Regions from separate parts of the Clostridium sp. genome, predicted to be linked through region 2. Evidence: riboswitches for the same ligand, from Rfam matches in the RefSeq annotation. Region 2 holds a riboswitch; the other holds the start of a gene.
What was found. Region 2 has a riboswitch for cyclic di-AMP ahead of LKE46_RS16065 (cell wall hydrolase). Riboswitches for the same ligand answer to the same signal wherever they lie in the genome.
Positions count from the first base shown of each region.

Region 1 (12,057 bases), 550 kb from region 2:
CATCTACACCAAAAACTTATACTCAAAATAGCACAAATGCAACAAGTTCAAAGTCAGATCCTGGCACCAATAATATAAAAAATATAAAAGGTTTTACTACTATTGAAAATCAGTCTTTTATGGTTGATTTAAATTCATGGGGTAATGTAAAATTTGTATCGGGGAAAATTACAGGCGGCAACCACATACCGGTAGTGTTTTATCTAACCAGTGAAAATGGAGATATTCTTTATAGTTTTGAAGATACACCTTTCCCATATAATGTAGATGTTAAAGCAGTTTCATTTCAAGATGTAAATAAAGATGGATTAAAAGATATAATCATCATTGTTATTGATAACGCCAACTTTGGGAAACCAATATCCGCTGTTTGGTTACAAAATGATGATAAAAAGTTTACTTGTAATACGAAACTATCTCAAGAGATGAATGAGTCTGGAAACAATAATGATATAAAAACTGTAACGTATTATCTTTCTAAAAAATTCTAAATGCCTTAAAGGTACATTAGGGAAGTCAGAATGGCTTCCCTAAAAATTTTGTATACTTGTATTAACGCTATTTTAAACATATCCCAATGTAATTATAAATAAAATCAAAAGGGGAATACTAATGAAAAATAAAAAAATTGTACTTTTTATTATCATGGCATTATTAATACTTGCATTAGTAGCATGTACAAAAGGCAGTAAAGAAAATCAAAATTACGTAAGTGAGCCAAAACAAAATCAGCGAGCAGAAAATAGTCTGGACAAAGTTGATAATTCAAATAAGAAAGGCTTGTCAGATTTAACAAATGGAATAAAACAAAATGATAATATTCAGAAGGATAATACAATAACAAAAGTAGAGGAAAGAAGAAAAGAATTTTTAGGAAAATTAGATAATATTCAAAAAGAACTTGATGATTTACCGGAAAAGAAGGATTCAGATTCTGGGATAACAAATGCTATGAAGAGTTATTACGGAAAATCTTATGATATGTATGATAAAGCATTAAATGAGATTTATGCCTTACTAAAAAAAGAGTTATCTCCAGAAATAATGAAGAATTTAAAAAATGAACAAATTAAATGGATAGAATGGAAAGAAGATATGGCAAATAAAGAAGGGTTAAAATATAATGGAGGAACTTTTGAAAATGTTGCATATTATATGTCTTTATATAATTCAACAAAGAAAAGATGTTATGAATTAGTTAATAAATATATGACAAATTAAAATATATTTATTATTTGATATATTTTAGCAAGCACACAAAAAGAGAGCGTTCATAGATTTGTGTAAAATATAATAGATGAGACAGAATTTGTTTGAAAATTGTATAGGATTATGCTCCTGTAGTAATTTCTATTTTTTGGAAAATAACTATGAATATGTATTTATACACATTCATAGTTCTGCCTGCTTGTTCCCAGCAATTTTGCCCACGGCAAAAGCATGAAGGAATGATTGTCCAATGAATAAATTACCACTAAAAATTAAAGTCCTGTTATGAAGGTTATTGAATATGGTAGTAAAAAAATATAAGGGAAGCTTTTTTGAGCATTTTAGTGTAATCTATGATATAAGACAGGAAGGTAAAGTTAGGCATAAGCTTATAGATATCATTTTTATTGCAGTTGCAGCGACAATATGCAGCTGCAATGATTGGGAGGACATTGAAGCCTGGGCAATTAAAAGAGAGGATTGGCTAAGGAAGTACCTTGAACTGCCAAACGGCATACCAACACATCATACAATTGAAAGAGTATTAAATTTAATAGATCCCAAACAGTTTGAAAGATGTTTTGTGCTCTGGATGAGAGAAGTAACAGAGATTGAGAATAACACGATAATAGCAATCGACGGAAAAACAATGCGGGGAACAGAAAACAAAAGGAATAATAAAAAGGCAGTTCATATAGTAAAAGTGCATGGGCAGCAGTAACAAACTTATTATAGGGCAGGTAAAGACAGATGAAAAAAGCAATGAAATTACTGCAATACCTGAATTACTTGATATGCTGTTAATAAAGGGCAGTATTGTTACAATTGATGCAATGGGATGCCAGAAAGATATTGCAGAAAAGATTGTAAGAAACAATAAAGCAGACTATGTCCTGGCACTTAAAGAAAACCACAAGGTTTTATACAATGAGGTAGAAGAATATTTCAAAGATGTGAAACGAGAGAAGGTAAAGGATGAAAAAATTGAGTGCTGCCGCACTATGTAAAAATCCCATGGCAGAATTGAAGAAAGAATCTTTTACTATTCTACTGATATATCATGGATGGAAGCTAAAAATGAGTGGAGAAAATTAAATGGCATAGGTATGGTTATTTAGAAAGTGTGAAGAAAATGGCAGAAAGACAGAGGAGTGTAGATACTATCTGGGAAGTATCAAGGATGTAAAAGATTTCTCACAAGCAGCAAGAAAACATTGGGGAATTGAGAGCACCCATTGGAACCTGGATGTAACTTTTAGAGAAGATGAAAATAGGAACAGAACAGGAAACAAACCGCAAAACATTGGACTACTAAAAAGAATTGCTCTTAACTTAGTAAAAAAAGATGAAGAAAGATATCCTAAGAAAAGCTTGAAATCCAGAAGGTTTCAGGCATTGCTTAGTCTGGAATATCTTGAATATATATTATTCATAAATTTTAGACATATGTAAGAAAATTTAAAAAGAGTACAAATTTATAGACTGGATATATCCATCAAGGACTATCCGGTTTCGAATGAGGTTTTCTTTTAAATGAGTAAAGGTCTAAGCTCTGGCCCGCTTCTTACACCAGCTCACAGTAATACCAGAGTATATTTCAGGGGAAATATGGCATATCTCATATATAAATACTGCAAAGGTATTTTTTAAAAAATTCTTGTAAGAGAATTTTGGAAGGAGATGGGTTCATGCTTTTGCCGTGTGTTTGGATATTTGTGCATTTGACATGTATATGTTAAAGTGTTATGATTATGTGTATAACAATAAATGTGAAAAATGTTACAATGTTACTAGCGCTTAATCAATTTGAACGGGAAAACCAATTTTGGGGTGAATCCTGCTGTAGGCAGGTAGGGTTAATTTCTTCGATCCGAATCCGTCAGCTAATCTCGTAAGCGTTGAAGGGAAGTTTTTGGTATACACGAATTTGTATTTTTTGATATACCTTTGAATTATGGCTTTATAAGCTGCGGAGACTTCTCTGCAGCTTATTGTTTTTTGATTATCCAGCAGCTTCCATGTAGCACAAATAATTCTTTATATTATATTGTTAACTTTTAAAAGGAGTGTTTGGTTTGAGAAGAAAATACTGGAATATACCACTATGGAAAGACGTCACAAAAGATGAATGGAACAGTTGGAAATGGCAGATTTCTAACAGACTTACCACATTGGAGGAACTGGAACAGGTAGTAAATCTTACTGAAGACGAAAGAAATGGAGTAAAAGCTAGTCTTAAAAAGCTAAGGATGGCAATAACACCTTATTATGCAACATTGATTGATCCGGATGACTATAATTGTCCTATTAGAAGACAAGCGATTCCCACCATAGAAGAGACCAAAATATCAGAATGTGATATAAATGACCCACTGCATGAAACTCTCGATTCTCCCGTTCCCGGATTAACCCACAGATATCCTGACAGAGTACTCATCCTTGTTACTGAAAAATGTTCTATGTACTGCAGACACTGCACAAGAAGGCGGTTTGCAGGGCACGATGATAATTCTCTATCAAACAATGATATATTAAGAGCTATAGAATATGTAAAAGCTCACAGCGAAGTTAGAGATGTATTGATATCCGGCGGTGATGCACTGTGTATTTCAGATGAGAAGCTTGAATTTATATTAAAGGAGATAAAAAAGATAGATCACGTTGAAGTCATAAGAATTGGAACCAGAGTACCAGTTGTCATGCCTCAGAGAATAACCAGCAGTTTGTGCAGAATGATAAAAAAATATCATCCGGTTTGGATTAACACACATTTTAACCATCCAAACGAGGTAACCGAAGAATCAATGCTGGCCTGCAAGATGCTTGTTGATTCAGGAATTCCCCTTGGAAATCAATCAGTACTTTTAAAAAATATCAATGACTGTCCTTATATTATGAGAAATCTTGTACAGAAATTAGTAAAAAACAGAATAAGACCTTATTATATATATCAATGTGATCTATCCCAGGGTATTGAACATTTTAGAACATCAGTTTCAACCGGCATAGAAATCATGGAGCTTTTACGCGGTCATACCTCTGGATTTGCAGTACCCACTTTTGTGATTGACGCTCCAGGCGGCGGTGGAAAAATACCTGTAGGTCCCCAGTATTTGATCTCACAGACACCTGAAAAATTAATACTCAGAAACTATGAGGGTGTATTGTGTACTTATACTGAGCCATCCGATAAAAGCCACCACTGCAAACATTGTGGACTATGTCAAAAATTTAAGAAGACTAAACGTGAAGGCCTGGAAAAATTGTTTAGAAATGAGAGAGTATGTTTGACTCCCAGCAATAATGCAAGAATGGAAAGGAGAAGACAATATAATGAGTGCAAGCAGTTGTCAGCTAAATAATTATTATATCAAAATAGATAAGGATAAAATATGTGTGGACTACACCAACAGTCGTGTAAAAATAATCAAATTTTACACTATGTCAGTTCAAAATATAAAAAGACTTATTCATTTTGTTTCAAGACAGCGTCTTGGAAAAATCATATGCAACTGTGATATTGAATATCTGGATAATTTTACTAAGGCAGGTTTTGAATTGGAAGGTAAAATAGATGGCTATTTTAAAGGTAAGGATGCATTTTGTATGTCCTATTTCATCAACAAAAACAGAAGACTCTATAGTGAACATTCTAAAGAGGACCTGATTTTAAGACAGAGCTTGAATAAGAAGGACACTTTTATCTATAAAAGCAGCAATTTCAACTACCACATAAGAAATGCAGCGGAAAGTGATATAAAGAATATGATAAAATTATTTTCCCAGATATTTTCCACTTATCCCTCTGAAATTTTCAATGAAGATTATCTGAGAAACACTTTGAATAAAAAAGTCCTATATAAGGTAGCTGTGGACAATGACAGCAGAATAATCGGCATAGCTTCAGCAGATCTGGATAGAGAAAATTTGAATGCAGAAATAACCGACTGTGTCACTCATCCACATTATAGGAATAAAGGCATACTGTCTAATATAATCTATTCCCTGGAATTGGAGCTTAAGAAAATGGGATTTATAACCCTATATAGTCTGTCCAGAGCAATCCATCCTAGTATTAATCTTGTACTCAGCAAGCAAGGCTATACATTCAGAGGAAAACTTATAAATAATTGCAATATATGCGGTGGTTTCGAGAACATGAATATTTGGGTAAAAAACATCAATAATATCTGAAATTTACAGGACAATGTGTAGATACTTAACTGTTCAATAAGCAGAGAAAAGCCAAAAATTTTCTCTGCTTATTTTTTACAATACAAAATATCACTGATAAGAGCCTGCACCGGTGAACTTTCAAACTATACCGTAGACACATCCTTTGTCATAAAGGACGGCACCAATGTGGTGTATTCCAGCAGTGATCTGTCCAAATACGATATATCGAATAAGTCAAAGGAGGATACAAATACAATTTACAACGGCTCAAAGAAAGCTGAAAGCTATTACTATATAGACAAAAATACCATAATAAATAAGCCCCAAAAATCTTCCTCTTATTCCGTAACTAATTTTACAAACGGCACAAACTGGAATATGGCAAATCCTTTTGATGAAGACAGGGCTTCCGATTTTGAAAAGATAGCAGATGCCATTGTGGGAAATCTAAAAGATTCCGTTGCAGTCAATGTAAAGCAGGATGGATCCAGGGAGCTTTCGGGATCCTTGAACAACACCCAGGTACCATCACTTATAAATGCACTGGTATCCTTTCAATTCAAAAATTTATTTGGAGGAAATGCTGCTGTCAGTTCCTCCGGAGAAGAAAAAACTGATGGCAGATTCAATGTTCCCAGACTCGCGGACAATATATTTGTAAAAAATATCAAGGGAACTGTCACCACAGACAAGAACGGGTTGATCAAAACCGTACTTGGATCAGGAGTTCTTTCAGGTACCGATAAAAACAATCAAAATCACAATTTGACCTTTGAACTGCTGCTGAAAATAGATGACATTAACTCAACTGCAGTTAAAAAACCTGATCTTTCAGGTAAAAAAACAATAGTGCAGACCGCCAACTCCTCGAACCCGGACAAATTGTCCAACCCTGAAAAATACCTTGGAAAATACGTCCAGAATATAACAATTGAAAAAGATGGAAAGTTTATAAAAATAGGTGAGGCCACGGTGACTATTGAAAAAATAGATAACAGTACCATAAGCGGAATTTACGAAACAAAATATATAAGCGGCTATGAAGACGGAAATAAGAAACTGAATTTCAGTGGTAATTTTGACAAACAAAACGGCGGTGGTAATTTCGACGCAACTATTACTGCAACCGGGGATCCAAAGGAAACTGCAAAAGGCCATTTTTATTTAATCCAAATTATGCAAATGTGAACTTTTATCTGGAGACAAATGCCCCTGTTAATTTTGATTCCCAGTACGATAAGGTATTCGACTAATACAAAATATCAAAGTTCAAAGAATAAATATGAAAGGTGAAGACTATCAATGCTCTGCTGGCAAAAGTATGTCTAATCTAAGTTGATGAATGGTTAAAGGCTTATCAATATCTGCTTTTTCAAGCATTCTTGATAGCAAAACAAAGTTCTAGTTTTCGTATAAGGTAGCTATATCATGTATTCTACGCTTCATTTCTGTGCGGATATGTAACGGCTCTAAACACTCGCATTTATCCCCAAAACTGAAAAGAATATTGTAGTAGTATTCGTTCTCTATGAAAGGAAAACTAACAATGTAATGCTCATCACCGTCTGGCAAAAAGTGTTCATAAGTGCAATAATCAAGTACCCTGTCCATGACAGATTTATGAATACGAATTTTGATTTTTATTTGCATAGTTGTCAAAATATCAGTAAAATCTAACTGCGGTTTTTGATAATCTCGTGGCGTAAAAAATTCCTCTTGTATTTGTAGGTTTGATGTGCGGGATAGTTTGAATAAGCGAAAATCATTTCTTTTATGGCAATACCCTTGCCAATACCAATGACTACTTTTCAATACAAGCTGATACGGCTCGGCTGTTCGTGCGGTTTTATTTCCGTAGCGGTCTGTATATTCAAAGGTCAGTAGCTTACTTTCCTGTAAAGCTGTTTTGATAATTCCTAAATATGGTTGTATGTTCCTGTTGCCCATCCACGGACTTAAATCTATATATATTTGATTTGCTTTTAATTCAATGTCTTTCGCTCTATCGGCGGGGATAAAACTTTTGACTTTCGCAAGGGCGTTTACCAGTTCATCACCTCGTATCATGTTAGAAAGACTGGAAAGCCCCATCAAGATAGCGGAAAGGTCGGCAGTCGAAAAAACCTTTCTATCAATCTTGTATTTCTGCATGATTTCAAAGCCGCCGCCCACTCCCGGTGCCCCGCGAACAGGAATACCCGCCATGTTTATAGTGTCTATGTCGCGGTAGATTGTGCGGGGTGAAACTTCGAACATATCTGCTAACTCCTGTGCGCCTATACGCTCTTTATCAAGGAGTATCATAATAATGCTAACAAGCCTGTCAACTTTCATCTGATAGCCGCCTTTCAAAATTTATTTTTATCATTATAGATTGTTGCCATAATGTTGTCAACAATTACATGTTACAATAAAAAAGTAAACAAATCAATCTACCTATCAGGAGGAGACACTATGCAGAAAAAAGCCTTAGTAATAATTGATATTCAAAATGACATAACAAAGAATTACAAGGGTATTATTGACAATATCAATAAAGCTATTGATATTGTCAATAATAATATTCATGTTATTTATATAAGGCATGAAAATTTATCAGCCGGCACGAGGACTTTTAAACCCAATACATATGGATCTGAATTAGCTTCAGACTTGAAAATAGTATCAAAAAATGTTTTTACAAAATACAAAGGAAACGCATTAAGTAGTGAAGAATTTACAGACTTTATTAGTAAAAATGAAATATGTGATTTCTACATAACAGGAGCAGATGCTGTTGCTTGTGTTAAATCAACCTGTTATAATTTACGCAAAGCAAATTATAGCGTTAATGTATTATCAGATTGCATTACAAGTTATGATAAAAGGAAAATTGACGAAATGCTGCGCTATTATGAAAGTAAAGGCAGTAAAATCATTAGTTTAAATGACTTGTTACCTAATCACATCTTTGAAGCACAGAAACATTACTGAACTCAGTCAATGAAGAAGGCCGACTAGCCTTTCTTGACAAGTGAGCAGCTGTTCACTATAATAATGGTGAACGACTGCTCACAATATTTATTGATGGAGGTTATTATGCCAAAAAACAAAACACGGGATACAAAGGAAGTTATTTTGACAGTTGCACTAAAATTGTTTTCTGAAAGAGGTTATGATGGGGTTGGTATCCGTGACATATCAAAAGAAATCGGAATACGGGAGAGCGCTCTTTACAAGCATTATAGCGGAAAACAAGACATTTTCAACTCAATTCTCAAAGACATTGAGCGTCGTTATCAAGAGGAAGTTTCTACTTTTATTCCCCCTGAAAGCATGGCCAATATTCTCTCAGGAGAAAGTGATGTAAGGGAGGAACTATTCCGTATTAGTGTTACAATGTTTCAGTTCTATCTTAAAACAGAGTATGGTTCGCAACTGCGTAGAATGTTGACAATGGAACAGTATAGAACTTCGGAGGCAGGCAAGTTTTTCAGGGAATTGATAATAGACAAGGGCTTAGATTATATATCAGGCGTGTTCACTAATTTAATAAATGATGGAGTTTATGTTGATGCTGACCCAATGGTAATGGCCTTGCAGTTTTATTCACCTTTGTATTTGCTGTTATCAAAATATGACAATCAGCCCGAAAAATATGAAGAAGCTTTATCTTTTTTAGAAAAACATATTACGATGTTCAATAAAATCTATTTAAGGGGCGATAAACAATGAAAGGAATTGGAATATTGCTGGCAGAGTGGTTTATAACCAGCCTGATTGTTTATGCAGGACTATCTGGCAAACAAATATTATTCATTAATGGGCCGAGAGCGGCTGTTATTACTTTGGGCGCAATTGGATTTGCAATGTGCATGATTATGCCAACAATCGGCAAATTTATCAGCAATGCACCGGCTCACCCGCTCACCATCATGGGATACATCTTTGGGACAACCGCATTACTTACAACAGCAACACAAATATTCAAATGGAAAATCCCCATACTTTATGATCCCAAAATTGCGCTTTTTGTAGTTGCTGGCTGCATTGTCATAAAGTCGATTATTGGTAGGTTTGCACTATTGATAGTTAAATAAATAGCTGAAAATAGGGCGATTTATGAATATTGAAGCGCGTTATTATTCAAAATCAGGTAATACAAAGAGAATTGCAAATGCTATTGCTAAACAAGCAGGGGTATCCGCTGTAATAATTTATTGATACTATTCGGTTAACCGTATATAATAATATAAAAGATATAGAAAATGAAAAGGCGGTGCAAATTATGCGGATTGCGATTTGTGATGATGAGGTTGCTGTATTGTCATCATTGTCTGATTTTATAAATAAGACGTACCGCGATATTAATTTGCTCACAGAACAATATTCATCGGGGGAAACGCTCATAAGGGCCATAGAAAAACAGGGGATGTCTTATGATCTGCTTTTTCTTGACATAGAAATGGATGACATTGATGGAATTCAAGTTGCAAAAAAGGTTCATGCACTTTTAGCGGATATGTATATTGTGTTCATCACTTCCCATGACGAATTTGCCATGACTGGCTATGAAGTATCGGCATTTCGTTTTCTGACCAAGCCGATTCAACCCCAGAAGTTGATTGAAGCGATCACAGCGGTAAAAAAGGAATTGCTGAACCAAAAAACAATTCATGTGGAGAGCAAGGACAAAGAGGCTGTCTTAAAAGTTAAGGATATTTTGTATATTGAGGCACAGGACAAGAACGTAAAAATTGTTCAGCAGAAACAGTCTTATTATGACCGCAATAGAATTGATTTCTATACACATCTTTTAGGTTCAAATGATTTTTACAGGGTACACCGCAGCTATTTAATCAATCTGCGATATATCAAATTTATTGACAGTCTCGACGTCCTTATGGTAAACGGAGATTCCATTCCCATTAGCAGACTGAGAAAAAAGCAATTTGACGAAGCGTTTCATACCTATATGAAACGAACAGCGAGGTAATATGATGGTAGTTGCATTAGTGGTATTGGAAATATTAGCTGCCGTATTTGACACGTTATCGGCAGGTGCACTTGTATTTCTTTTCGTCAGCCCCAAAATTCCACCGGACAAAAAGAACATTGCAATGGCAGCATTTTTTATCACACTGGAATGCGTGTGTCTGGTAAATGAAGCTATCATCGCATATGGTATAAGTTGCTTTGCTTTTATAGTAATTCTTGCGGGTGTAAATGAACCGGATCGTCGATTAAACAGTATAGTTATTGCCGCGTTTCTATGGGTGCTGAGAAGTCTCCCCGCCAGCAGTGCAGCACTCCTTGCGGGAACAATGGATATAAAACAATCTATCATTTCAAGTGGAGAAATTACATTTTACGCTTTGATAATCGGCAATCTTGTAATGGATTGCGTAATTATTGCAGCAGCCTATAAGTACCGCAAATATGCTCATAGAATACTCTTTAGCTATATAGAAATTCTGCCTGCGTTTCTCTTGTGGACGATAGCCATGTTTTTGAACCCGTTTATGTGGGTAAATTACAGGATTGAAAATACCGGAATCCAGCTTTATATCTCGGCCTGTTTTTCCGCGGTAGTTGTTATTGCAGATGTCCTTTATTTTATTTCACTTTGGAAAAGTAAAACGACAGATTATTTTAAACAGTTGGAACAGCGTAATCAGCAGTATATTGAACAGGAATTGCAGTATTTTGAGATGTACAAGAAAAACCAGGAGGACATCCGAAAATTCCGGCACGATATAAAGCACCATATTACCCGGATTGAGCAGCTCTGCGAAACAGGGAATCTTTTGAAGGTTCAAGAATATCTGGGCCATGTACAGGGGAGTTGGGAAAACATGACGAAAGCTCTTTTCTATACAGGTGATGATAATGTGGATGCAATTTTGAACGCAAAAGTTCCTCCAATGCAAAGGGCACAAATTAAATTTAAATTGTCTGGGGCGTTTGGCAGAGCCTTATCAATTTCCACTTTCGATATATGTACGATTTTGCAAATGCGTTGGATAATGCCATTGAGGCCAATCAAAAAGTTTCCGGTGAAAAACATCGGTTTATTTCGCTTTCCATCAGCAGAAGCGATTTCTACTACATGATCTCCATGGAAAATCCGATGATGGCTGATCTTCCCTATACCGGACAGACAACAAAACAAGACCGGTTGAATCATGGATTTGGCCTGCGAAGCATCCGGGATAACGTGGAACAGAACGGGGGCATCATGACCATTACAACAGAAACCGGGCTGTTTCGTTTGGAAATTATGCTTCCAATTTAACATTTGGCTCTCCTGTAGATACATCTGGCGACACATTTTAAATGTGCCTCCTTTTTTATGCTATTATTTTCACAGTTACAGGAGTAAAGAATAAAAAAGGAGGTAACACAGAAATGTTATCTGATAAAATAATTATAGCTGAAAATCTGTGTAAAGATTTTAACGTCAGGCAGGACGAAACAGTTCCCATACTTCGTAATATTAATCTTTCTATTGCATCAGGCAAAATGACGGGTATCGTTGGCCCGTCCGGCTCAGGTAAATCAACCTTGCTGTATTGTCTGGCAGGTTTGGAGCCGGTATCCTCCGGCACAGTGCAAGTGTTGGAAGAAAATGTTGCGAAGATGAGCCGCGCTCAATCAGCAAAGTTTCGTAGAAGCCATTTAGGATTTGTGTTT
Region 1 covers NZ_JAKVOI010000001.1:2,669,358-2,681,414, reverse strand. The annotation lists gene LKE46_RS13110 (hypothetical protein) at 1-491, shown strand, start outside; gene LKE46_RS13105 (lysozyme inhibitor LprI family protein) at 613-1,221, shown strand; gene LKE46_RS13100 (ISAs1 family transposase) at 1,511-1,930, shown strand; gene LKE46_RS13095 (ISAs1 family transposase) at 1,917-2,216, shown strand; partial or broken gene LKE46_RS17755 (ISAs1 family transposase) at 2,338-2,661, shown strand; cyclic di-AMP (ydaO/yuaA leader) riboswitch at 2,994-3,122, shown strand; gene ablA (lysine 2,3-aminomutase) at 3,285-4,571, shown strand; gene ablB (putative beta-lysine N-acetyltransferase) at 4,543-5,403, shown strand; gene LKE46_RS13080 (hypothetical protein) at 5,572-6,573, shown strand; gene LKE46_RS13075 (helix-turn-helix transcriptional regulator) at 6,787-7,719, opposite strand; gene LKE46_RS13070 (cysteine hydrolase family protein) at 7,840-8,358, shown strand; gene LKE46_RS13065 (TetR/AcrR family transcriptional regulator) at 8,464-9,099, shown strand; gene LKE46_RS13060 (hypothetical protein) at 9,096-9,464, shown strand; gene LKE46_RS13055 (LytR/AlgR family response regulator transcription factor) at 9,653-10,360, shown strand; gene LKE46_RS13050 (hypothetical protein) at 10,362-11,477, shown strand; gene LKE46_RS13045 (GHKL domain-containing protein) at 11,363-11,659, shown strand; gene LKE46_RS13040 (ABC transporter ATP-binding protein) at 11,773-12,057, shown strand, end outside.
Region 1: it holds a riboswitch for cyclic di-AMP, as region 2 does, so the genes downstream of both, ablA (lysine 2,3-aminomutase) here and LKE46_RS16065 (cell wall hydrolase) in region 2, are expected to answer to the same signal.

Region 2 (12,057 bases):
TCGGGATAGAAGAATTAAGCAACAAGCTGGTAAAAGCACCTATAATAAATAATTATCTTGGCTTTTACAACATGACGGGACAGCAGTTTAAAGAAAAATTTAAAGAGCATATAAAATTTCTCGATATATCCATAATTACGGAAAAGATAAATACTATTTATGCCATGAGAGACTATTTTGCGCTGGATTCAAATGGGAAAATGTATGAAGCAAAATCCGTTATAATTGCAACGGGTGTCGAATATACAAAACCTCTAAATGGAGAAGAGAAGTTTTTGGGCAGGGGCGTAGGTTATTGTGCTACTTGTGATGCGCCGCTTTACAAAGGTAAGAGGGTATGTATAATAGGATATAACAAGGAAGCAGAAACTGAAGCAAACTATGTTAGTGAGCTTGCCGGCAAGATATATTACATACCAATGTATAAAGGTGAATTAAAATTAAATGAGAATATAGAAATTATAAGGGAAAGAGCTGTAGAAATACAGGGTAGTGATAAAGCAGAAAAGGTTATACTTAAAAATGGAGAAATTGAGGCAGACGGTATATTTGTCTTAAAAGACAGTATATCACCAGGCCAGCTTGTGCCTGGACTCGACATGGAAAATAATCATATAAAGGTAGATCTTGATATGAAGACGAATATAAAAGGTTGTTTTGCAGCAGGAGACTGTACCGGGAAACCTTATCAATATATGAAGTCAGTTGGCCAGGGACAGGTGGCAGCTTTGAGTGCGGTTGCCTATCTGGATTCAATTGAGTAAATAGAAAAAGTAGGGGATGTCACACTGATTTTTTAGTGCGACATCCCCTTTTTACTAACTGCCAGGCGTATTAATCCGCTGCAAAGAAAACATGATGACCTATGGATTTAACATTTCTCTTGCCTATATCTTTCATCCATGTTGATGTAGCTATTCTTGGATTATAGAAAAATACTGCCTTATTTGTGGGGTCTACCCCTTTTAATGCCTGTGATACTGCATTGTAGTTATTTTGGTTTGGAACTGCGGGTACATTTCCATTTCTAACGCAGGAAAAAGCGCCCCTTTGATTTATTACTTCCTGCACGGTTTTCGGGAATTCCGGGTATTTCAATCTGTTCAGTATAACAGAAGCTACAGCAACCTGCCCTTCAAAGGGCTCGCAATTGCTTTCTGCATATACGACTTTTGCCATTAAATCTACGTCTTTTTGAGTTATATATAATTTTTGATTTGAGTAGTTAAATACCTGGACTATCTCTTCCTCTTCATTGAAAAGATTGATATCTTTTTTTATTATGGAATTTGCTGATATCTTTTCCAATGGAGTAAATAGCATGAATAATAAACTTACAAAGCAAAAAAATTTTTTCAAATAAAATCCTCTCCTTGTTACCTGCGGGGTTAGCTGACGGGTTCGGTAAAGGCATAACCTACGTATAAATACGATTCACCCCAAGTGTTTTTTGGTTTCCCCGTGTTTTTTTGTTAAACTTAGGCTAATGATATTGTGTCCGTTTTATAAAAAAAAATACGGATTTTATTAAAATTTTATAAAATACTTTTTAGCTCTGATATAAATAATATTAAATAGTGTATAATTGTAAATAGATATTCTGTAAGGGATGGTGGGATACTTGGAGCTGCTGCAAATACTTATTAATTCGATAAAATACATGAGTTTGTCATCTGTAATGGATATACTTGTAGTATCCTATATTTTATATAAAGCATATATGCTTCTAAAGGAAACGAGAGCAGAACAGCTTTTAAAGGGAATAATACTTTTAATACTATTGATACCCATAAGCAGTTTTTTTAATCTGACAATGTTAAACTGGATACTTACAAAGACATTGACAATAGGTGTTCTTTCAATTATCATCATATTTCAGCCTGAAATCAGAAGTGCACTCGAGCATTTGGGCAGGACTGCTTTTACTGACAAGCATATTTTCGATGACGAAGAAACCATGCGGAATATTATAACTGAAATTGTGAATGCGGTGGATAATTTATCCAAAAGCAAAACAGGGGCACTTATTATAATAGAACAGGTTACGGGGCTGCAGGATATAATAAAGACAGGGACAAGACTCGATGCCATACTATCTTCTGCACTTCTGGAGAACATATTTGTAGTTAATACCCCTCTTCATGATGGAGCCGCTGTTGTAAAAAACAATAGAATAGTAGCTGCAGGATGTTTCCTACCACTTACCGATAATGGGGATTTGAACAAGAAGTTAGGTACAAGACATAGGGCAGGACTTGGAATATCTGAAAAATCAGATGCACTGGTGATTATTGTATCTGAGGAGACCGGGGTTATTTCACTTGCGGTGCATGGCCGAATTACACGGGACTATACGAAAGACCATCTTAGAAATTTATTGATACGTATAATGAAAAGCAGATCTGAAAAACAGTCGGGATTTAGGGGGAAAGTAAATAAATGGAAGCGAAAATTTCAAAAAACCAAATCCTTGTAAGGGCCTGCTGTATTATTATATCTTTTATCTTGTGGCTTTACATATTTAATGTAGAAAATCCAATGAGGGAAAGGAAGATTTCTGTTCCAGTGAAAATAGTAAATGAAACTGCACTCACCCGGTCAAATCTTATAAAGGTAGGAGACGATAATTACAAAATATCTCTTGATGTAAAAGGGAATGCTTCGGAGGTGTTTTCAATAAATCCTGATGATTTTGAACTGGAATGTGATTTGAGTTCTTATGTCATGAAAAAAGGGAAAAACAATGTACCTGTGAAAGTTAAAAAGCGCCCGAAGAATATAAGTATATTAAATGAAGAAAATTTATGGATGACCATAGAACTGGATGATATTTTTAAGAAGACGGTTCCAGTAAAACTTATCATAGAGGGTGAAACCAAGAATGGACTTCATGCAGTAAATCCTGTGCTGAATATAAAAAATGCTCAGATATCCGGTCCGTCAAGCATAGTCTACAATTTGAATTATGTAGTTGCAAGATATAATATAAAAAATATCAGCAAAAATACAAAAGTAAAAGTTGCTCTTGAAGCAGAGGATTCATCTGGAACTATTGTAAAAAATGTAAATATAAGTCCGAAATATGTCAACATAGATATACCTGTTGCTTATATCAAGAGTGTACCTGTTCAAATAAAGACTGTAGGTAAGATTCAGGATAATATGATACTTAGATCAGTAGTATCTCTGCCTGATAAAGTATATGTATCAGGCGAACGCAAGCTTGTTTCCAGTCTGGATGGGTTGGATACGGAACCATTGGATTTAAGCCCGATTTCAAGCAGCAGGAGTGTGGATGTAAAATTGATAATACCTGATGGAATAAAGCTTGTAAATAGCAATGGATATGTAAATTTGAAAGTTGAAGTAACCAAAAGTGGTGAATCAAATGGGGTTGAAGAGAAGAGCTTTAATCTTAACATAGAAATGAGAAATCTGAATAACAATTATACGGCTCAACTTTCAAACAATAGTTCTTCAATTGTAGTTTCCGGGAATGAAAGTATTTTAAGCAATTTGAGCGAGAATGACATATCTTGCTTTATAGATCTATCTTCCGTGTCCCAGGGTGAGGAAAGCGTTCCTTTAAATGTGATACTTCCTGAAGGTGTATCTCTTATATCAAAGAATCCACAGAACGTGAAAGTTATTATCAGCAAAAAAACATCGGAGGGTGAAAATGCCAATTAAAATAAATAGCTTGACTATAAATCTTGATGAAGATTTAAAAACTCTAAAGACCAAGGCAGCTAAAAAATTGAATATAGATGAAGAGAGTATAAAAAGATTTAGAATATTGAGAGAATCTGTAGATGCCAGGCGAAAAAACAAAATAAGGTTGAATTATATAGTAGAAATTGAAACTGAAGACGAAGAGAGATTGATGTCAAGAATACATGATAAAAATATAGTATTTTATGAAAGACATCAGTATAACGTTAAACTTGGGACACAAAAACTCATTAATAGACCAGTTGTAATAGGGATGGGACCTGCTGGAATGTTTGCAGGTCTTCTACTGGCCAAATTCGGCTATAAACCTATTATAGTGGAAAGAGGTGAGAAGGTAGAGGATAGAACAAACACCATAGAGAGATTTTGGAAAACCGGACAATTGAATACCGAATCAAATGTACAATTTGGGGAAGGTGGTGCAGGCACTTTTTCAGATGGGAAGCTTACTACGCGAACAAAAGACGGCAGATGTAGAATTGTACTTGAGACTTTTGTCAGGCATGGAGCACCTGAAGAAATATTGTACAGCGGCAAGCCACATATTGGAACTGACATACTTAAGAATGTTATAAAAAATATAAGATGTGAAATAGAAAAAAATGGAGGAAAAATATTATTCAATACGAAGTTAAACGATCTTAATGTCAGAAACGATAAACTTGAGTCAATTACAATAGGTAGTGAAGAACTGCCATGTGATGATCTTGTGCTCTCCATAGGGCACAGTTCAAGAGATACATATGAGATGTTGCTTGAAAAGAACATATTTATGGAGCAGAAGCCTTTTGCCATTGGGGTAAGAGTTGAACATCTCCAGCACATGATAGATGTAAATCAATATGGAAGATATGCCGGACATCCAAGGCTTGGTGCATCGGATTATAGACTTACTTCAAAAAGTAAAAATGGAAGAGGTGTGTACAGCTTCTGCATGTGTCCTGGAGGAGAAGTTGTAGCAGCATCTTCCGAAAATGGCATGCTGGTTACAAATGGAATGAGCAACTATAAAAGAGATGGAAGAAATGCCAATTCCGCTGTAGTTGTAACTGTAGACAAAAATGACTTTGAAGATAATCTTCCTCTCAGCGGTATGGAATTCCAGAGACATTATGAGAGTATGGCATATAAAGTTGGAGGAGAAAGCTACGAAGCACCAGTTCAATTAATAAGGGATTTTTTGGAAGATAGTGTATCGCATGAATTTGGAAGTGTAAAACCAAGCTACAGACCCGGGTATAATTTTGCAGATTTAAGGAGGTGTCTTCCTTCGTCTGTCATTGAGGCACTTAAAGATGGATTTGTGAATTTTGAAAGGAAAATAAAGGGGTTTTCAAGTGGAGATGGTGTTATAACCGGAATAGAGACTAGAACTTCAGCACCTGTCAGGATACCGAGGAATGAAAATCTTGAAAGCATATCTGCAGGGGGAATTTATCCATGTGGTGAAGGTGCGGGATTTGCAGGAGGTATAATATCTTCGGCAGTTGATGGAATAAAAGTAGCTGAAAAAATAATGTGTAAATACAAGCCTTTTTAAATAAATAACATTTGAATAAATATTCACAGTATAATATAATGTGATTTGTGTATTTGATTTTAAGATTAACAATTGATAAGAGAGGTATTTTTAATGCATAGAATGTTTGGAACTGATGGAGTCAGAGGGATTGCAAACAAGGAATTGACATGTGAACTGGCGTACAAGCTGGGGAAGGCCGGGGCCTGTGTACTGACGGAAGGAGCCGGAAGCCCTAAAATACTTGTTGGAATGGATACGAGAATATCTGGAGACATGCTTGAAGGGGCATTGGTTTCAGGAATACTTTCAGTTGGAGCAAAAGCCATATGTGTAGGGGTCATACCAACACCTGCAATAGCATATCTCACAAAAAAATACGGTGCAGATGCGGGTGTTGTAATATCGGCATCTCATAATCCTGTAGAATACAATGGAATTAAATTTTTTAATGGACAGGGATATAAGCTTTCAGATGAACTGGAAGATAAAATACAACGACTTATTGAAAGTGAATTTAAGGGAATAGATGTACTGACAGGTGAAAAAATAGGAGCCAAGACAAATAAAATATACAAGGCTCTTACTGACTATATAGAATTTGCCAAATCAACTATAGATGTAAATTTAAAGGGGCTCAGGGTAGCACTTGATTGTGCAAATGGAGCATCATCCAAGACATCGGTCAAAGCCTTCAAGGAGATGGGTGCAGACGTTTATGTAATAAACAATGATCCTGATGGAATAAATATAAATAAAAATTGCGGTTCTACGCATCCAGAGGAACTTATGGATTATGTAGTGAAAAAGAAATGTGATTTGGGACTTGCTTTTGACGGCGATGCAGACAGGTGCCTTGCTGTAGATGAAAATGGAAATTTGATAAATGGTGATTTTATAATAGGAATAATAGGAAAGTACTTGAAATCCAGGGGAAGATTGAATAAAAATTCTGTAGTTGTTACTGTTATGAGTAATCTTGGACTGGATATAGCATTGAGAAATGAAAATATAAATACTGTAAAGACAAAGGTTGGAGATAGATATGTTCTGGAAGAAATGAAAAAGAATGGGTATGTACTGGGCGGCGAACAGTCAGGACATATAATTATGCTGGATTATAATACGACAGGTGACGGACTTGTTACAGCACTTCAAATAGCTTCCATAGTAAAAGAGAGCGGCAGGACTCTTTCGGAACTTGCATCCTTTATAAAGGAGCTGCCGCAGGTACTTGTAAATGCCAGAGTACCCAATGACAAGAAAAATATATATAATGAAGATGAGCAGATAATGTCTGAAATAGAAAAAATGGAGAAAAAATTGGATGGGTGCGGGAGAGTCCTTATAAGGCCATCTGGAACAGAACCGCTTGTCAGGGTAATGCTGGAAGGAAAGATACAGTCTGAAATAGATGACATGGCGAGTAATCTTGCAAGTTTGATTGAAAAAAAGGCCAATTTATAATTGATGTTTTTGTATGCAAGGTATAGATGCCGGATGGGTATTTATATCTTGTTTGATTATAAAATATAGACATGTTAATATAAAGTTAATAGTGTTAATAGTTGACAAAGAATGATTTTAAATCATATAATGTATTGACGGAATATTTAAAGCTGTTAATTTCGGGAAGGAAGGTGATTATAAAGAAATTATTTCATAAAAGCGCCAGGACTTAAGTGAAATTCAAGTTCCACTAACCCAATCATAGATTTGGAGTGTCACTTAAGTTGACGAGGATGGGGAGTATCGAATTCTTCGGCGGGTGCCCCACGGTATGTCGCACTACCGTTAACGGCTGATAAACTCAGAAAGTGATTTCTGAAACAACATCAGTCTGGTGTTGAAACCTCAATATTCATTGAGAAGCTGGGATAATTCTTGTATCCCTTATATCAATCACAATTATGTCCTGTTAAAAAAAGAATATCAATAGGCTCATTTCTTATACTCTTTTTTAGATGTTGGAGTATGGGGATTTTGTTTGTGTATCTAAAATATAGTTTTATAACAGGATAAATCCAAATTATCAAATTTTGAGAGGAAGATTAGTATGTGCGGAATAGTTGGGTTTGTTGGTAATGAGAATGCAACACCTATATTGGTGAATGGCTTGAGTAAGCTTGAATACAGAGGATATGATTCAGCAGGTGTTGCGGTAATTGACAATGATCATATAAATGTAACTAAATGCAAGGGAAGACTTTCAAATTTAGAGGGTAAATTGAAAGACAAACCTTTGAAAGGATATATAGGAATAGGGCATACAAGATGGGCAACACATGGTGAGCCGTCAGATGTAAATGCACATCCACACAGTAATGGAGATGGAACTATAAGTGTAGTTCACAATGGCATAATAGAAAATTATGTTGAATTGAGACAGATGCTTAAATCCAAAGGCTATAAATTTGTTTCAGATACAGATACGGAAGTTATTCCACAGCTTGTAGATTATTTTTACCATGGCGATCTGACAGATGCTGTAATGAAGGCGGTTTCCAGACTGAAAGGAAGCTACGCCATAGGGGTGATTTCATCCAGGGAACCAGACAAGATTGTTGCAGCAAGGAAGGACAGCCCTCTTGTAGTTGGTACCGGAAACAATGAATATTTTATAGCTTCTGATATACCTGCCATATTGAATTATACAAGAGATGTATATCTGTTGAATGACAACGAGTTTGTAGTACTTGATAAAACAGGTGTAAAGATTTTAGACGGCAGCAAGAATCAGATCAATAGGGATATATTTCATGTAACATGGAATGCAGATGCTGCTGAAAAGGGCGGATACGATCATTTCATGATAAAGGAAATACACGAACAGCCAAAGGCAATAAAGGATACAATGACTTCACGAATTATGCCGGGAAAACCTGTTACTCTTGATAATATAAAACTGACAAAAGAACAGATAGATGATATAGATAAAATATATATTGTAGCTTGTGGAACAGCATATCATGCTGGAATTATAGGGAAATATGCAATAGAAAAGCTTGCAAAAATGTCTGTAGAAGTAGATGTAGCATCGGAATTCAGGTATAGAGATCCTATAATAGATAACAGAACCTTGATGATAATAGTGAGTCAGTCCGGTGAGACGGCTGATACCCTAGCAGCACTTAGAGAAGGAAAAGAAAAGGGCGCAAGAGTAATAGCTGTAACAAATGTTGTAGGCAGTACAATATCAAGGGAGGCTGAAGATGTTCTTTATACCTGGGCCGGACCTGAAATTGCAGTTGCATCTACTAAAGCCTATGTGACACAACTTATCGTAATGTATACATTGGCTTTGTTTCTTGCACAAAATAAAGGTACTTTAAATGAAGAAGAAATTGAAGAATTGAAATCAGAGATGCTTACTCTTCCAGAAAAAGCTGAAAAAGTATTGAAAAATGAAAATATTGTTGAAGATTTTGCAGCCGGAAATTATACTCACAGGGATATGTTCTATATAGGAAGAGGACTTGATTATGCTGTTGCCATGGAGGGATCGTTAAAGGTAAAAGAAGTATCATATATCCATTCAGAGGCATATGCTGGTGGAGAGCTGAAGCATGGACCTATAGCTTTGATTGAAAATGGAACCATAGTTGTAGCAGGAGCAACTCAACAGAAGCTGGTTGAGAAAATGATAAGTAATATTAAGGAACTGACTACGAGGGGTGCGAAAGTGCTTGGCCTTGCAATAGAAGGAAGCAAGGATGTAGAGGATTCAGTGGATTCAATAATTTATCTTCCTAAAATAATGGATGTATTTGCACCTGTACTTGAAGTAATTCCTCTTCAGCTTCTAGGATATTATATGGCTATTAAAAAAGGCTGCGATGTAGACAAGCCGAGGAACCTGGCAAAATCAGTCACAGTGGAATAGAGTTAAAAATCTTAAATAAAACCTGTAATTTTGAAATAAAGTTTAACCATTTGAAAAAAAGTCGCACCATTTGTAAAAAAGTTTAATCATTTGAAAAAAAGATGAATCAAAAAAATAATAAAGTATATACTACTATACGTAAGACGTATAGGCAAAACAATGAAATATAAATTTATAGTAGTAAGGCTATACATTCTTATGCGAAAGAGTGTATAGCCTTTACTTTTAGGTGGTGTAAGTTGAATGTCAAAAAGAAAAAGAAACATTAATGTAGAAAAAATGATTAAAGAAGGAAGAGGCCAAGGAATAGGCTTTGAATATAAGCCTTGGATTAACATTCAAGATGTGCCGTCTTTAGGGAGGAGTACTAGATTAAAAGGAATAAAGACAGGAAGAGAACATCAATTTTTATCCGATATGGAAAGAAATTATTTTTATATTCTTGAATATTCAGAACAGGTTGTTGATATTAGGTAACAATTTCCACTTTTACCTTTAGAGGATACCCTTCTTATTGCAAATGAGCTTGGTTTAGAACATCCTAAAAACCCTAAAACTGGTGAATATGTTGTAATGACAACAGATTTTTTAATAACTAAAAATGATGATAATAAATTAACTGAAGTAGCTAGAACAATAAAAGCTAAGGACAAATTATTTAATAAAAGAATACTTGAAAAATTTGAAATTGAGAGAGTGTATTGGGAGAAAAGAAAAATAGATTGGGGAATTGTAACGGAAAATGAAATAGATAAAACTATTGCAACTAATATAAGCTTTGCATATGGATATAAAAATATTAAAGACCTAGATTGTTTTGAGGGTATTGAAAAGCTTGAATTTATTGATTTAATCTATGAATTTATAAAGAGAATAGTAGGAAGTAATAAAACTATGAGAACTATATGCAATACCTTTGACAAAGATATGAGTCTTGAAATAGGAAGCGGTTTGAGTATATTTAAGTATTTGATTATAAATAAAATTATCGAAGTTAATATTGTTGAGAAAATAGATGTTAATAAAGTAATACCAATTACTAATGTAATTGAAAAGTCTATTAATAAGTTGGAGGCAATATGATTACAATTAATACTGTCTTTAAATATACAGATACAGGTACTAGAATTAGAATCATACATGTTTCAAAAGAAAATGTTTATTATGTAAACATCGATTCAGTTACATCTATGCCTAAAAAGGAACTATTACGAATCTTACAGGATGAAGTAGATGCAAATAGGTTAATGGTTATAAAAGATCCTTTTGCAAGATTAATTGATGAAAGTAAACTTTCAAAAATTCAAATAGATAAAAGAAATATGGATTGGGAATTTATTTCAAAGTATTGGGAAGAGAAGAAACATGATATTTTAAATGTAAGCACTAGGAATAAAACGCTTAAAGAAATGGCAGATGAAAGCCATTTAAGTTTAACAAAGGTGAAAAAAATACTAAGTAGATACTGGCAAAGAGGGTTAAGTAAAAATTCGTTGCTACCCGACTATATAAATTCTGGAGGAAGAGGAAAAGAAAAGAAGTTAACTGAAAATAAAGTAGGTAGACCTAAGAGAGCTGATTATAATGGCAATATAATACAAGGAATAAATATAACAGAGAATATAAAAAAACAATTTAGTTTTGCCATAAATAAATATTATAGAAATGCAAATAAAATATCATTAAAAGAAACATATGAGCTAATACTAAGAGATTTTTATTCTGATACATATAAAGAAAATAATGAACTTAAATATAAAGTATGGGATAAATCAAGAATACCTACTTATGACCAATTTTATTACTGGTTCAAAAAAAATGAAGATCCAAAGAAGGATATAGTTTTAAGAGAAAGCGCGAAGGAATTTGAATTAAAAAATAGAGAACTGCTTAGTAACTCAACAATTGAAACAGATGGACCGGGTACAAGATTTCAGGTGGATGCTACAATTGCAGACATTTATTTAGTTAGTTCTTTAGATAGAAACAGGATTATAGGTAGGCCTGTAGTTTATGCCATAATTGATGTTTTTTCAAGACTTGTAACAGGTATTTATGTTGGTTTAGAGGGACCATCATGGCTTGGAGCTATGATGGCACTGAATAATATGATTACAGATAAGGTTGAATTTTGTAAGAGTTATGGTATAGAAATAGTGGAGGAGCAGTGGCCAGCTAAACATATTCCAGATATTATAATAGCTGATAGAGGAGAGTTTGAAGGGTATTCGGTAGAAAATTTGATAAATAATTTAAATATTAAAATAGAAAACACACCACCATATAGAGGAGACTTAAAGGGAATAGTTGAGAGAAGTTTTAAAACTACTAATGAGAAAATCAAGCACAAGACCCCTGGTGCAATCCAAAAGGAATATAGGAAAAGGGGAGATAGGGATTATAGGCTGGATGCAACCCTTACTTTAGAAGAGTTTACAAAGATATATATAAACCTTGTATTGGAACATAATAATAAACAAATTGACAAGTATCCAGTAGAAATTGAAATGCTTAAGGATAACATAGCTCCAATTCCATCAGCACTTTGGAATTGGGGAATAGAAAATAAAAAAGGAAGACTTAGAACTGTTGATAGAGAGGTTTTAAGATTAAATGTACTTCCGAGGGGCAGAGCTAATGTTTCAAGAGCAGGTATAAGATTTAAGGGATTATATTACGGTTCACAAAAAGCACTGGAGGAGCAGTGGTTCATAAAATCAAAGGTTAGAAGTATAGAAATACTGTATGATCCAAGGAATATGAATAATATTTACATTTCCTATGAAGAAGGCAAAAGCTTTGAAACGTGTTATTTACTTGATCCAAGTAAACAGTATGAGGATTGCATTTTAGAGGAGATTATATTTAATTTTGAACTTATTTCAGAGTTAAAGGAAGCACAAAAGAATAGGCAAAATCAGCT
Region 2 covers NZ_JAKVOI010000001.1:3,222,216-3,234,272, forward strand. The annotation lists gene LKE46_RS16060 (NAD(P)/FAD-dependent oxidoreductase) at 1-764, shown strand, start outside; gene LKE46_RS16065 (cell wall hydrolase) at 835-1,359, opposite strand; cyclic di-AMP (ydaO/yuaA leader) riboswitch at 1,363-1,495, opposite strand; gene cdaA (diadenylate cyclase CdaA) at 1,622-2,476, shown strand; gene LKE46_RS16075 (CdaR family protein) at 2,440-3,690, shown strand; gene LKE46_RS16080 (NAD(P)/FAD-dependent oxidoreductase) at 3,680-5,272, shown strand; gene glmM (phosphoglucosamine mutase) at 5,366-6,718, shown strand; gene glmS (glutamine--fructose-6-phosphate transaminase (isomerizing)) at 7,308-9,134, shown strand; gene LKE46_RS16095 (hypothetical protein) at 9,378-9,611, shown strand; gene LKE46_RS16100 (TnsA endonuclease C-terminal domain-containing protein) at 9,648-10,217, shown strand; gene LKE46_RS16105 (transposase) at 10,214-12,057, shown strand, end outside.